DNA from 4 places in the Rhizobium sp. CB2179 genome. Region 4 is predicted to be linked to each of the others. Evidence: riboswitches for the same ligand, from Rfam matches in the RefSeq annotation. Region 4 holds a riboswitch; each other region holds the start of a gene.
The links. A riboswitch is a leader RNA that binds a small molecule or an ion and turns the genes downstream of it on or off. The one in region 4 is predicted to bind cobalamin.
Positions count from the first base shown of each region.

Region 1 (3,328 bases), 170 kb from region 4:
CGATGGTGAAATCGCTGCCGGCAAGCAGCCTTGCGATCAGGGTGGAGACAAGGGCGGAGACGACGACAGGCGTCAGCGAGACGATCGTATAGGTGCCGATGATCAGCTCGAAGGCATAGAAAGCACCGGTCAGCGGCGCGTTGAAGGCGGCGGCGATGGCACCCGCCGCGCCGCAGCCAACGAGGGTGCGCAGGTCCGAGCGGCGAAGCTGCAGCTTCAGGCCGAATTTCGAGGCGAGGCCGGCGGCAAGCTGGGTATAGCCGGCCTCCAGGCCGACCGAGGCGCCGAAACCGTTGGAGATCAGGTTCTGCACGGCAACGATGATGCTGTCGGTCAGGGACAGGCGGCCGCCATGCAGCGCATTGGCCTCGATCGGGTCGACCATCGGTTTCTTGCGCCGTTTCGCCAGCACCAGGAGCAACAGGCCAAGCAGGGCGCCGCCGATGACGGGGGCGGTGAGCAGCAGCATCTTATTCTCGATCTCGGACGAGCTCAGTCGTTCGCTGTCGGCGATGCCGAAGACCAGTTGATGCAGCTCATTGGAGACGTAGCTCATGCCGGTGACGGCAAGACCCGAGATGATGCCGACAACGGCGCCCGCTAGCGACAGGCCGACCTCGCTACGCCGGGTCAGCGCCCGCAGGCGTCCCGGATCGAAGAAAACACGCAGCGCGCGGAAACGGCGCCGATCCAATTTCATAAGCATGGCTAGACAACTAGGCGGGGAGAGGCCCGGTCAAGGGCGGAGATGGTCGGGCACTCCGCTTGCGACGCAATTGCGGCGAAAAGCCGGCGCGCGGGATAAATATTTATGACGTAAGTCTCTGATAAAAGACGATATTTTAGGTAGAGTAAGTCGTGTTGGCGTGGCAACGCCTCGTAGCCGGTGATCGAGCGGCCGCCAAGGCCGGTTGACTTCACCCCTGCGCTTGCCTAACCATCCCGATAACGGATGGTCGACTGACCATCCTGACATAACGGATGGTTCCGGATCGGTGTTACGCCCTTCTGGATGAAAAGGGAATGTGACGGGGCGGACCCAAGCCGGGCGCCTTCATCACAGCCGACCCCGCGACTGTAGAGCGGTCAGGGTCTTCCATCCGGCATCAAGCCCTTCCGGCTCGGAGCCTGCAATCGTGCGGGCGGGCGGGATGGGCGACATGCCGGGAAAGCCACTGGATATGCATGGTGATCAACCGGGGTCGGACGCCTCTCAAGTCTACGAATCGTCCACCTTTTCACTGATGCAGCCGGGAAGGCGAGGATGATCCGCTGGCACGATCAGGGCGACCGGTTTCCGGTCTGCCCCGATCGCGGCCGATAACCGCGAGCCAGGAGACCTGCCATGCGTGCCGGGCGAGAAGCCCACACCTGGGCACTATGCCCGTTGCCAGCACGGAGGTTGTCTTGGCTGAACGATTGAATTCGGCGCGGCCTGGTGCGGCGCGCGCGACGCCTCCAAGCAGTGCTGCAAGAGGTGTGCTTTCGGCCGTTTATGTCGAATGCTGGATCCCCCCCTCTGTCCTGCCGGACATCTCCCCCACAAGGAGGGAGATCGGCAAGCAGCACGACCGTCGTCCCACATCAATTGTTTGGAGAAAAGCTCTCGGCGATTCAATCTCTCCCCTTGTGGGGGAGATGTCCGGCAGGACAGAGGGGGGTGTCACACCCTCAGTAGCCGAGAAAGGTGCACTCGGAACAAGCCACGGCTACGCACTCTCCCTGAGAGGCGTTTGAGCATGACTGCCACCTTCATCCTCGGCGGCGCACGTTCCGGCAAATCCCGCTTCGCCGAAGACCTCGTGACGGCAAGTGGCCTCGATCGCCACTACCTTGCCACCGGCCGTGCCTGGGACGAGGAGATGCAGGCGCGCATCACGCAACACAAGGCCGATCGCGGTCCGTCCTGGACGACGCATGAAGAGCCGCTCGACCTCGTCGGCAAGCTCGCCGCCATCGATGGCGAAGGGCGCATCGTGTTGATCGATTGCCTGACGCTCTGGGTCACCAATCTGATGATGGAGGAGCGGAACATGGCGGCGGAATTTGCCGCACTTGCCGATTTTCTGCTCGGCGCGAAGGCGCGGCTCGTTTTCGTTTCCAACGAGGTCGGTCTCGGCATCGTGCCCGACAATCGCATGGCGCGGGATTTTCGCGATCATGCCGGCCGCTTGCACCAATCGATCGCGGCGAAGGCCGCCGAAGTTTATTTCATCGCGGCAGGTCTGTCGCTGAAAATGAAGGGTTAAGTCCATGAACCAGCAGAAGATTCCCGCAACCGTCATCACCGGGTTTCTCGGCGCCGGCAAGACCACGATGATCCGCAACCTGCTCACCAATGCCGGCGGTAAGAAGATTGCGTTGATCATCAACGAATTCGGCGATCTCGGCGTCGACGGCGACGTGCTGAAGGGCTGCGGTGCGGAGAATTGCACCGAGGACGACATCATCGAGCTGACCAACGGCTGCATCTGCTGCACCGTTGCGGACGATTTCATTCCGACGATGACCAAGCTGCTCGAGCGCGAACAGCGGCCCGACCATATCGTCATCGAGACTTCTGGCCTTGCCCTGCCGCAGCCGCTGGTCGCCGCCTTCAACTGGCCCGACATTCGTACCCAGGTGACCGTCGACGGTGTGATCACGGTGGTCGACAGCGCCGCTGTTGCCGCCGGCCGCTTCGCCGACGACCATGATGCCGTCGATGCGCGCCGCGCCGAGGATGAATCGCTCGATCACGAAAGCCCGATCGAGGAGCTGTTCGAGGATCAACTGACCTGTGCCGACCTCATCGTGCTCAACAAGACCGACCTGATCGATGCTGCAGGGCTTATCAGGGTGCGAGACGAGGTCGCCTCCCGCACGGTGCGCAAGCCCGTGATGATCGAGGCGAGGAACGGCGAGGTGTCGGCCGGCATCCTGCTCGGCCTCGGCGTCGGCACGGAGGACGATGTCGCCAATCGCAAGTCGCATCACGAGCTGGAGCATGAAGACGGTGCGCCGCACGACCATGATGAATTCGACAGCTTCGTCGTCGATCTCGGACCCATTGCCGATCCCGCCGGCTTCGTCGAAGCGCTGAAGAGCATCATTGCTGCCCATGACGTGCTGCGCCTCAAGGGTTTTGTCGATGTCTCGGGCAAGCCGATGCGCCTGCAGCTCCAGGCCGTCGGCAGCCGGATCGACCATTATTTCGACCGCGCCTGGGGCGCGAGCGAAAAGCGCGCTACGCGCCTTGTCGTTATCGGCCTGCACGAAATGGACCAGGGTGCGGTGAGGGCAGCGATCGCAGCGCTGGCATAGACCGATGCATCTGCTTCTGGCCCAG
Region 1 is NZ_CM172781.1:2,339,300-2,342,627, reverse strand. It holds gene AC244Q_RS11685 (chloride channel protein) at 1-706, opposite strand, end outside; cobalamin riboswitch at 966-1,362, shown strand; gene cobU (bifunctional adenosylcobinamide kinase/adenosylcobinamide-phosphate guanylyltransferase) at 1,740-2,249, shown strand; gene cobW (cobalamin biosynthesis protein CobW) at 2,254-3,303, shown strand; gene cobN (cobaltochelatase subunit CobN) at 3,308-3,328, shown strand, end outside.
Region 1: another riboswitch for cobalamin. It lies ahead of cobU (bifunctional adenosylcobinamide kinase/adenosylcobinamide-phosphate guanylyltransferase); the one in region 4 lies ahead of bluB (5,6-dimethylbenzimidazole synthase).

Region 2 (3,328 bases), 1.8 Mb from region 4:
CTGACGGAAGGCAAGCCTCAGGTGACTGACATCATTTCCTTTGGTCTGACCGAGGCGCAGGTGCTGTCGCGCGCGGCGGTGCTGGAACAGGGTTCCAGCCATCCGCTGGCGCTGGCGATCCTCAACCGCGCCAAGGCGGACGGCGTTCCCGTGCCGCCGGCCTTCGAGCTGGAAGCGCTGCCGGGCAAGGGCGTCAGCGGCAAAGTCGGTGGTGAGACGCTGGACCTCTTGTCGCCGCCCGCCGCCCGCGAGCGCGGGACGCTCAGTGCTGAACAGGATGCACGCATCTCGGCGTTGAACGACGAGGGCAAGAGCGTGTCGGTGCTGCTCGTCAACGGTGTTGTGGCCGGCCTTATCGCCATGCGCGACGAGCCGCGTCAGGATGCCGAGGCCGGGCTCGCTGCCCTCAAATCAGCAGGCGTCAAGGCTATCATGCTGACCGGCGACAACAAGCGGACGGCAGCAGCCGTTGCCGGCATGCTCGGCATCGACTGGCGCGGCGAGATGATGCCGGAGGACAAGCAGCGGGTCGTCGGCGAATTGAAGCGCCAAGGCTTCATCGTCGCCAAGGTCGGCGACGGCATCAACGATGCTCCGGCGCTGGCCGCCGCCGATATCGGCATTGCCATGGGTGGCGGCACCGATGTGGCGCTGGAGACGGCGGATGCCGCCGTGCTGCACGGACGTGTCGGCGACGTGGCGCGGATGATCGAACTTTCCAAACGCACGATGCGCAATATCCTGCAGAATATCACCATCGCACTCGGACTGAAGGCGGTGTTCCTGGTGACGACGATCGCCGGCATCACCGGGCTCTGGCCGGCGATCCTCGCCGATACCGGCGCCACCGTGCTGGTGACGATCAACGCGCTGCGGCTGCTTCGAATAAAGATATAAACTTTCCTGACTTCATCCCTCCCGCGCTCGTCACCGGCGGGATGTCCCATCGACGATTCAGGCCCGATCTCGAATCGAAAATCGCGGGACCGGCCATAGATAGGCTCTCCTCGTCGGGACTTTCTCCACAGCCTGCTTTCTTTAAGCTTTCGTTAGCCATGTTTTTCACAGGAACGTAGCGATTTCAAACCTGTCGTAACGCAATGCACAAACCATCCGTTGACGCGAATTTGGATTCGCGTACCATATCTAGTGTTCGAGGTTCCGTCGATTCGTGAGGATCGGCGGCTAAGACGGGAATACGGTGCGTTTCGCCATCATGGCGCGGCAATGCCGGAGCTGCCCCCGCAACTGTAAGCGGCGAGCAACTGTCCGATTTCAGGTCACTGGAGCATGATGCTCCGGGAAGGCTGGGGCAGGGTGCTTTGACCCGTGAGCCAGGAGACCTGCCTCGAACGAAACGTCCACGGGCGGGGTGTCCGGAAGGTCGCGTTGCATGGCTGCGGGGAATCTCCGCATCGCGTTTCGCAGGCCCGAGCCTCCGCCCCCGAAACCTTCGCATTGAGCCACTTCGGGGTGAAGTCATGTCAGTATCTCAGTTCAGGCCGCCACCCGCTAGAGGTAGAGGGCGGATCACGCCCAGCGGCTGAACGAGCCGCATCGCTGCAAAATACAGAGTGTTTTCGACGGATATCGCGAGATTTCCGATCGATGTCCTGCGTCCCAATCGCGTCGTCACGAGGAATATCATGACCATCACCGTCTACAGCAAGCCTGCCTGCGTCCAATGCACTGCCACCTACCGCGCCCTCGACCGGTTGGGCGTCGATTATGACATCGTCGATATTTCGCAGAATGCCGAAGCGCTCGATCGGGTCCGCAGCCTCGGCTACATGCAGGCGCCCGTCGTCATCGCCGGCGAGCAGCATTGGGCCGGCTTCCGTCCCGACATGATCAGCGCACTTTCCTGAGGAAAGGCGATGGCTCTGATCGTCTATTATTCCAGCCGGTCCGAGAACACCCATCGGTTCGTCGCCAAGCTCGGACTGCGCGCGGCGCGCATTCCGCCAAATGGCGCAGACGCGTTCCATATCCGCGAACCCTTCGTGCTGATCGTGCCGACCTATAGCGGCGACGGCGGCAAGGGCGCCGTTCCCAAGCAGGTGATCCGTTTCCTCAACGATACGGAAAACCGAGGACACATCCGCGGCGTGATTGCCGCGGGCAACAGCAATTTCGGCGAAACATACGGGCTCGCCGGCGACGTGATCTCAAAGAAGTGCCAGGTGCCTTACCTCTACAGGTTCGAACTGCTGGGCACAGAAGCGGATGTCGCCAACGTCAAACACGGAATGGAACGGTTTTGGACACGGGAATTCTCGAACGCCCTTTGAAAGCAGCGGAAACGCTCGACTACCACGCGCTGAATGCGATGCTGAACCTCTATGACGATCAGGGGCGGATCCAGCTCGACAAGGATCGAATGGCGGCCAAGCAGTATTTCCTGCAGCATGTGAACCAGAACACGGTGTTCTTTCACAATCTCCGGGAAAAGCTCGATTACCTCGTGACCGAGGGCTATTACGAGCAGGAGGTTCTCGACCAGTATTCCTTCAATTTCGTGCGGGATCTGTTCGACCAGGCCTATGCCAAGAAGTTCCGTTTCCCGACCTTCCTCGGCGCCTTCAAATATTACACCAGCTATACGCTGAAGACCTTCGACGGAAAGCGCTATCTCGAGCGCTATGAGGACCGCATCTGCATGGTGGCCCTGGCCTTGGCGCGCGGCGACGAGAGCCTTGCCCGCGACATGGTCGACGAGATCATTTCCGGCCGCTTCCAGCCGGCGACGCCGACCTTCCTCAATGCCGGTAAGAAGCAGCGCGGCGAACTGGTTTCCTGCTTCCTGCTGCGCGTCGAGGACAATATGGAATCGATCGGCCGGTCGATCAATTCGGCGCTGCAATTGTCGAAGCGCGGCGGCGGCGTGGCGCTGTCGCTGACGAATATCCGCGAGGCAGGCGCGCCGATCAAGCATATCGAGAACCAGTCCTCGGGCATCATCCCTGTCATGAAGCTGCTCGAAGACAGTTTTTCCTATGCCAACCAGCTCGGCGCACGGCAGGGCGCGGGGGCCGTCTATCTCAATGCCCATCACCCCGACATCATGCGCTTTCTCGACACCAAGCGCGAAAATGCCGACGAGAAGATCCGCATCAAGACGCTGTCGCTCGGCGTCGTCGTGCCCGATATCACCTTCGAACTCGCGAGGAACAACGAGGACATGTACCTGTTCTCGCCCTATGACGTGGAGCGCGTCTATGGCGTGCCCTTCACCGAGATTTCGGTGACGGAAAAGTACCGCGAGATGGCTGACGACGCCCGCATCTCCAAGAAGAAGATCAAGGCACGCGAATTCTTCCAGGTGCTT
Region 2 is NZ_CM172781.1:4,001,175-4,004,502, reverse strand. It holds gene AC244Q_RS19770 (heavy metal translocating P-type ATPase) at 1-897, shown strand, start outside; cobalamin riboswitch at 1,140-1,365, shown strand; gene nrdH (glutaredoxin-like protein NrdH) at 1,647-1,868, shown strand; gene nrdI (class Ib ribonucleoside-diphosphate reductase assembly flavoprotein NrdI) at 1,878-2,291, shown strand; gene nrdE (class 1b ribonucleoside-diphosphate reductase subunit alpha) at 2,330-3,328, shown strand, end outside.
Region 2: another riboswitch for cobalamin. It lies ahead of nrdH (glutaredoxin-like protein NrdH); the one in region 4 lies ahead of bluB (5,6-dimethylbenzimidazole synthase).

Region 3 (3,328 bases), 1.5 Mb from region 4:
ACAACAAATGGAAGGGCGTTTCGACGCGCAATCTGCTCGACCTCGCCATGCCGAAGCCTGAAGCCGCTTACGTCATGCTGACGAGTTATGACGGCTATACCACCAACCTGCCGCTCTCCGATTTCGCTGCCGAGGATGCGATCCTCGCCACCGCCTGGGAAGGCCTGCCGCTGACACCGGAGCACGGCGGCCCGATGCGCCTCGTCGTGCCGCATCTCTATTTCTGGAAAAGCGCCAAATGGCTGCGCCGCATCGAGCTGATGCCTGCCGACCAGGCCGGCTTCTGGGAAAAGAACGGCTACCACATCTACGGCGATCCGTGGCGCGAGCAGCGCTATTCCGACGACTGAGCTTTCGGTCGCGAGAAGCGACGAAGCGCAAACACGCCAAGTCCGAACAACGCGGCAAGCCCCGTCAGCGACGCCATGCTGGCGGCATGGAATGGGATCTCGCTCCAGCGCGGCTTGACGATATCGGCGGTGTTGAAGGCTTCGTCGCTGAACCGGCAGCTGATCAGCGCAAGCCCGCGCCGCACCATGTCGGCGTCGACCGCGGAAATGATTTCACCCGCCGCGGCAGCCTCCCGCGGCATCTCGCGCATCGAAAGCAAGACCGCCTTGGTCGCGGCGAGATAGGCATGAGCGCATTCGTTGAACGGGCTTTCCTCATCCGTCACGCTGCCCGGCATCCGGCCCCACAGACAGTAGGAATACTGGATCTCTGCATAGTTCAGCACGCGGCGGAACGGCTCGTTCGTATCGACAGCACGGGATGCAAGATCGACAATCCCACTGCGATAGTCAGACATGACAGCCATCTCGCCATGGGAGATTTGCGGAATATTCAGCCCGGCATGGCTGCCGCCGTCGCCGCGGCTATGGGCAAAAGCGCTTCCAGCGATCACACAAAAAAACGCGGCGGCAGAAAACGCCATCAGCAGCAGTGGTCTGGCTCTGTCGTTTTTCATAATCGCCCGAAAAGTTCAGGGCGCCGGCAAGGCGGCGCCCTTCGATGCGTTCAGTGAAATGCCGTTGCCGGCCGGCCGCGTTGCCCGCCCTTAACGGCAAGCCGCTTTTCCGCCAGCGCCCCGAAGGCGAGGCCGAGCGTTGTCCAGAGGATCGCATGCATGCCGAGCGAGGTCGTGCGGAAGCCCCAGAGCACCATCGCCGAAAAATTCTCCGGCACTTCGTTGATCGGCGGCAGCAGAGAGAGCACGAGGCCGATGAAGACGAGATAGGCAACGCCGGCGATAGTCGCGCCGTTCCAGGGACCGAAGCGCCCGGAGAGACGACGTGACAGCGCCACCGCGGCCATGAGCGCGGCAAGCGAAACGACGATCATCAGGAAGAACAGTTCGGTCCTGACGCCGATCGTGTCGGGATTGCCGACCGCCGGCGGAGTGGCGGGATATTTGATGCTGGGAACAAGCACGACCGCCACGAAGGCGGCGATGGCGATGACGGCCGAGGTACCGCGCGGCGAAAGGCTGCTGAAGCGGCCTTGCACGAAAGCGAAAGCGAGCGCGAAGAGCCCACCGACGGCGACGCTGTAGGCCATGACGCCGGTGAAAAGGCCAAGACCGGCCTGTGTGGCGCGGCTGACGATTTCGGGTTCGGCAGCCTCGCCGGCTGCTTGGGCACTTGCCTCCTCGAAAGCGATCGCCGCATCGACCAGCGGCTCGCCGAAAATATGGGCGAAAGCGAAAACGAGGATGCCGGCAATCAGGCCCGCGAGCATGCCGCGAAGCAGAAGGTTTCCAACCATGTCAGGAACTCCGATCGCGAAGCGCTTTAGTGGCAGGGAAAGCCGAGGAGATGGCGGCCGTCATGCACGAATTCGTGCACATACATGCCGTTGAACAGCGCCATCGCGCCTTCCTCGGTGCCGACGAAATAGAGGACGATGAGCATCAGCAGGCCGCCGAAGATCGCCCAGGGCAGGATCTCTCCTACAGGGATCGGCGCCGGTACTGCTACGGGCGCGAAAGTGGTGTCAGACATGTATTCCTCCGGGAATGACGCGTTCAGTCGAAAGAGTGCTCGTGCAGTAGGGTCTGACTTCCAGCGCGAAGAGCTTTCGACACGCTGGTCACAGTGGCGCGACCGCGCCGGACTTACACCGGCTTCCAAACCCGCAACAGCACGGTTATATCTGCACGCCGAAGAGACTGTCAACGAAACTTCACAAGCCGGCGAAGGACGCTGTCGCCGCATTCCGGGAGGCAAGAACGGCTGTGAACACGCGCCTCACCTGGATCTGCCATGGCGCGACGGCGGCAAGCCGCAAGGCCCTGTTCCCGCTCGACGAACCGCTGGAGGACAAGGCAGTGGAGGAGGCCGGCAGGATGATCGCTCTGCCCCGCGCCGACCTTATTGTCACGAGCCCCGCCTTGCGCGCCCGTCAGACTGCCGATGCGCTCCGCCTCGAAGCCCAAATAGATCAGGCGCTTTGCGACTGCGACCATGGCCGCTGGGCCGGCAGGTCGATCGCGGCCATCGGGACCGAAGAGCCGGAGAACCTCGTGGGGTGGATGAGCGATCCGGAAGCGGCCCCGCATGGCGGCGAGAGCCTTGTTGATCTGCGCACGCGCATCGCCGGCTGGATGGATGAGCAATCGAGCCTCGGCGGCCATGTGATCGCCGTTAGCCACGCGGCCGTCATCCGGGCAGCGATCGTGCATGTACTGCAGGCGCCGCTCTCCTCCTTCTGGCTGAGCGACGTCGAGCCGCTTTCCGTCATCCGCATGACCAGCAACGGACAGCGCTGGTCTCTGCGCTTCCAGCATTAGAGACTGCTGATCTTATCCAGCTTTGCACAAGCAAATCGCGTCATCTATGTTGAACCCGGCTTTGCGGGGACTACTTCCTTGTCCCAAGGAGATGGAAGAATGACATATGATTGGAGTGGCGAGCGCACGCGACGCCTGCGTTTTATGCGTGTCGCCACAGTCACGGTTCTGGTCGGTCTCATCTTCAGCGTTCCGCTGCTGATCGTCACCGCCTGAAGCACGAGAAAGGGCGAGCGATGCATTAGCACGCTCGCCTTCGTTCTTTTCCCGCATCAGCCGGTCTCCCGAACCACGAAGGCGATCGCGCTGATAACGACGCCCTAGTTCCCCACAGGCCCCGTCGGGTCTCTCTGCGGCACAGCGACAGGCTGCCGCCTCTGATAATTCGCCTTCTGGTTTCAACAAACATTTCAGACTTTCGTGATATTTCCGCGAAGGTGGAGATGGAGAAGGCATAATGCCGGTGTTTTTCCAAAGCAGGGCCGGACGGCAATGCGTGTCGATCGTGGTGTCTGGAGTGACCCTCTGGCTTCTCGGCAC
Region 3 is NZ_CM172781.1:3,643,328-3,646,655, forward strand. It holds gene AC244Q_RS18090 (sulfite oxidase-like oxidoreductase) at 1-350, shown strand, start outside; gene AC244Q_RS18095 (hypothetical protein) at 335-934, opposite strand; gene AC244Q_RS18100 (CbtA family protein) at 1,018-1,764, opposite strand; gene AC244Q_RS18105 (CbtB domain-containing protein) at 1,791-2,000, opposite strand; adenosylcobalamin (AdoCbl) riboswitch at 2,014-2,156, opposite strand; gene AC244Q_RS18110 (histidine phosphatase family protein) at 2,234-2,788, shown strand; gene AC244Q_RS18115 (putative bifunctional diguanylate cyclase/phosphodiesterase) at 3,246-3,328, shown strand, end outside.
Region 3: another riboswitch for cobalamin. It lies ahead of AC244Q_RS18105 (CbtB domain-containing protein); the one in region 4 lies ahead of bluB (5,6-dimethylbenzimidazole synthase).

Region 4 (3,328 bases):
TCGTAACGCCGATGAGCGGCCCGAATCCCAAGCCGATGCCGAAGATAATCCCCCACCAGCCGAAGGCCATGCCGCGCTGCCGGCCCTCTGGAAACTGGTGCGAGAGGACGGCCACCTGGCAGATCAGCATAGCGCCGCCACTCATGCCCTGGAGGAAGCGGGCGACGATCAGAACGGATGCATTGTCCGCGAGCCCGCAGATCAGCGAGGTCAAGCCGAAGGCAATGATGCCGATCAGGAAGACGCGCTTGCGGCCATAACGGTCGGCCAGCGTGCCCGTTGCCATAAGCACCGTTGTCACCGCGATCGTATAGGCATTCATGATCCATTGAAGTTGCTGGAAATCGGCATGCAGCACCGCCTCCAGCGTCGGCAATATCGCGGGTACGCTTGAGATCTCCAGGCCGAACATCAGGGATGAAAGGCAAGCAGCTGCCAAGGCGACGATGCCCTGCAGCCTGGATGAGATGATGGAAGCGGGTGACATGGTTATCCTTTCAGCACGGGATGAGCGACGGCGAAATCCCGATGACAGGTGAAATCGATGCGCTGCCGGGAGCCACCATAATCGTCACTTGACCATAACTGAATTGGATGATTTTCTATTTCAGAAACAACAATTTCGGATGATTGATATGACGATGCTCGATGTGGATGCGGTCCGGGCGTTCGTGACTATTGCCGAGCTGCAGAGCTTCACCCGCGCCGCTGAGGCGTTAGGCAGCACCCAGGCCGCAATTAGCGTCAAGTTGAAGCGGTTGGAGGAGCGGCTCGGCCACAGGCTGATCGAGCGGACCCCGCGTTTGGTGCGCCTGTCGGCGCAGGGCGCGGTCTTTCTTCAATCCGCGCGGGATTTCATCGGCGCTCATGATCGTGCGGTCGCAGCTCTTTCCTCGACAAGCCGGCACTTCACGCTCGGCATAGCCGCGCATGTGGCGGGGCCGGAGGTTCCGACGATTCTGGCGCGTCTCAGCGCTCACGATCCAGGGCTGACGATCGAGGTGCGGCTCGACAATTCTCGAGTGTTGCTCGATGCATTCGATCGCGGTGAGCTGGATGCGGCGATCATTCGCCGGGAGGAGGACCGGCGTGACGGCGAGGTGCTGGGGCCGGAGCATTTCGGGTGGTTCGCGGCACCGCAGTTCGAGTATCGCCGCGGCGAGCCGCTGCGTCTTGCTGCGCTGTCACCGTCCTGTGGCGTCCACAACATCGCCACCCACGCGCTCGATGGTGCAGGAATCGCCTGGAACGAGGTTTTCCTCGGCGGGGGCTCGCTGGTGATGACGGCGGCGGTGTCGGCTGGACTTGCGGTCGCGGCATTCTCCCACCGTCTTGCGCCGGTGGGCTCGATTGAAGTGAGTCAGCGCTTCAGCCTGCCGCCGCTGCCCTCGTCGGAGATTGTCCTGCATTCGACACTAACGGATGCAAGATCGCGCTCGGCGCTCAGAACGCTGGCTGCGGCGTTCAGGGAACATCGCGCCGCTGCCAAACCGAACGCGGCTTCAACGCCACATCGGGTCCAGCTTGCCGCCGCGCCGGTTTCCTGAAATAGATGCGCCGTCAGGTGCCCGCCGGTAAGGCGGGAGAATCGGGAATCTGGTGCAAGACCGGAACGTGCCCAACGCTGTAAGGCCGACGCCTGCCGCTTCATCACGCCACTGGCTTTTCGCCGGGAAGGCTGCGGCAGACGGATGACGCCGAGTCAGAAGACCGGCCTGGCAAGATAGACCGATCCGCGCGGACGGCGGGGCGGTCGCGTTGTTTGGGATTTGACGATGCGACCCTTTGATGAGGATGCCCTTTCGGCGGCATCCGGTTTTTCCTTGATCGAACGCGAGGCCGTCTATCACGCGATCATGACGCGGCGTGACGTTCGCAGTCAGTTCCTCCCCGACCCTTTGCCCGACGATGTCGTGAAGCGGTTGCTGACGGCAGCGCATCACGCGCCGTCGGTTGGTTTCATGCAGCCGTGGAATTTCATTCTGGTGAAAAGCCCAACTGTGCGGGCGCGCGTCCGGGACGCCTTTGCGAGCGCCAACGAGGAGGCGGCGCAGATGTTTGCCGGCGAGCGGCGGCAGGCCTACCGCGCCCTCAAGCTCGAAGGCATCGTGGAGGCGCCGCTCGGCATATGCGTGACCTGCGATCCCACGCGTAGTGGCAGCGTGGTGCTGGGGCGCACCCACAATCCGAAGATGGATTCATATTCGACCGTCTGCGCCATCCAAAATCTCTGGCTGGCGGCGCGGGCGGAAGGGGTCGGCATCGGTTGGGTCAGCATTTTTCGCGAAGGCGATCTAAAGAGCATTCTCGGCATACCCGAGCATATCGAGGTGGTCGCCTGGCTCTGTGCCGGTTTCGTCGACCGGCTCTATGACGAGCCGGAACTCTCCGTCAAAGGCTGGCGGCAGCGGCTACCGCTCGAGGAACTCGTCTTTCATGATGGATGGGGACTGAACGCCTAGGGCAGTGCGGTGGAGCATCGCCTCAATCGCACAGTCACGCCATTGACAGTCAAGGTGAGCAAACCGGTATCGCCGACGCCGTGCGAGGCCGAGATGTCTTTATTCCTGACCGTCATATCGATACGCTGAAGGCGAAGTCCCGGAATTGGATATTCGGCTATCGGCGGCTCAATCGGAGGATAACGGCCCAATGAACATGATCGACTTGAAGGAACGCATCATCGTAATCACAGGCGGTGCGCGCGGCATCGGCTACGCGATCGCAGAGCGCGTCATCCAGTCTGGTGGCAAGGTGGCCATTTGGGACCTGAACGAAAACATGGCGAAGGACAGCGCTTCCGCTCTCGGATCCGGCACGGTTGCTTTCGGCGTCAATGTCGCAGATCCCGTATCAGTGAAAAACGCGGCGGGGAGGACCGAGGAGATTTTTGGCCGTATTGATGGCCTCGTCAATTCCGCCGGGATTACCGGTCCGGTAAAACCCACGATCGAATACGATGTCAGCGAGTGGAAAGATGTTGTCGATGTCTGCCTCACGGGAACCTTCAACTGCTGCCGGCACGTCGTTCCGGTTATGTTGAAGCGCGACTACGGGCGGATCGTGAACATCTCCTCGGTTGCGGGCAAGGAGGGAAATCCGAACATCGCCGCCTACAGCGCAGCGAAAGCCGGGGTGCTGGGCTTCACCAAGTCTCTTGGCAAGGAACTCGCAAAGACGGGAATCGCCGTGAACGCGGTAACGCCGACCACAGCAAAGACACCCATATTGGACGGGCTGACAGCCGAGTTTATCGAATATATGCGCGTCCGCATTCCGCGCGACCGTTTTGCCGAACTTCACGAGATCGCTTCGATGGTCGTCTGGC
Region 4 is NZ_CM172781.1:2,173,810-2,177,137, reverse strand. It holds gene AC244Q_RS10870 (MFS transporter) at 1-487, opposite strand, end outside; gene AC244Q_RS10865 (LysR family transcriptional regulator) at 636-1,547, shown strand; cobalamin riboswitch at 1,546-1,733, shown strand; gene bluB (5,6-dimethylbenzimidazole synthase) at 1,776-2,462, shown strand; gene AC244Q_RS10855 (SDR family NAD(P)-dependent oxidoreductase) at 2,653-3,328, shown strand, end outside.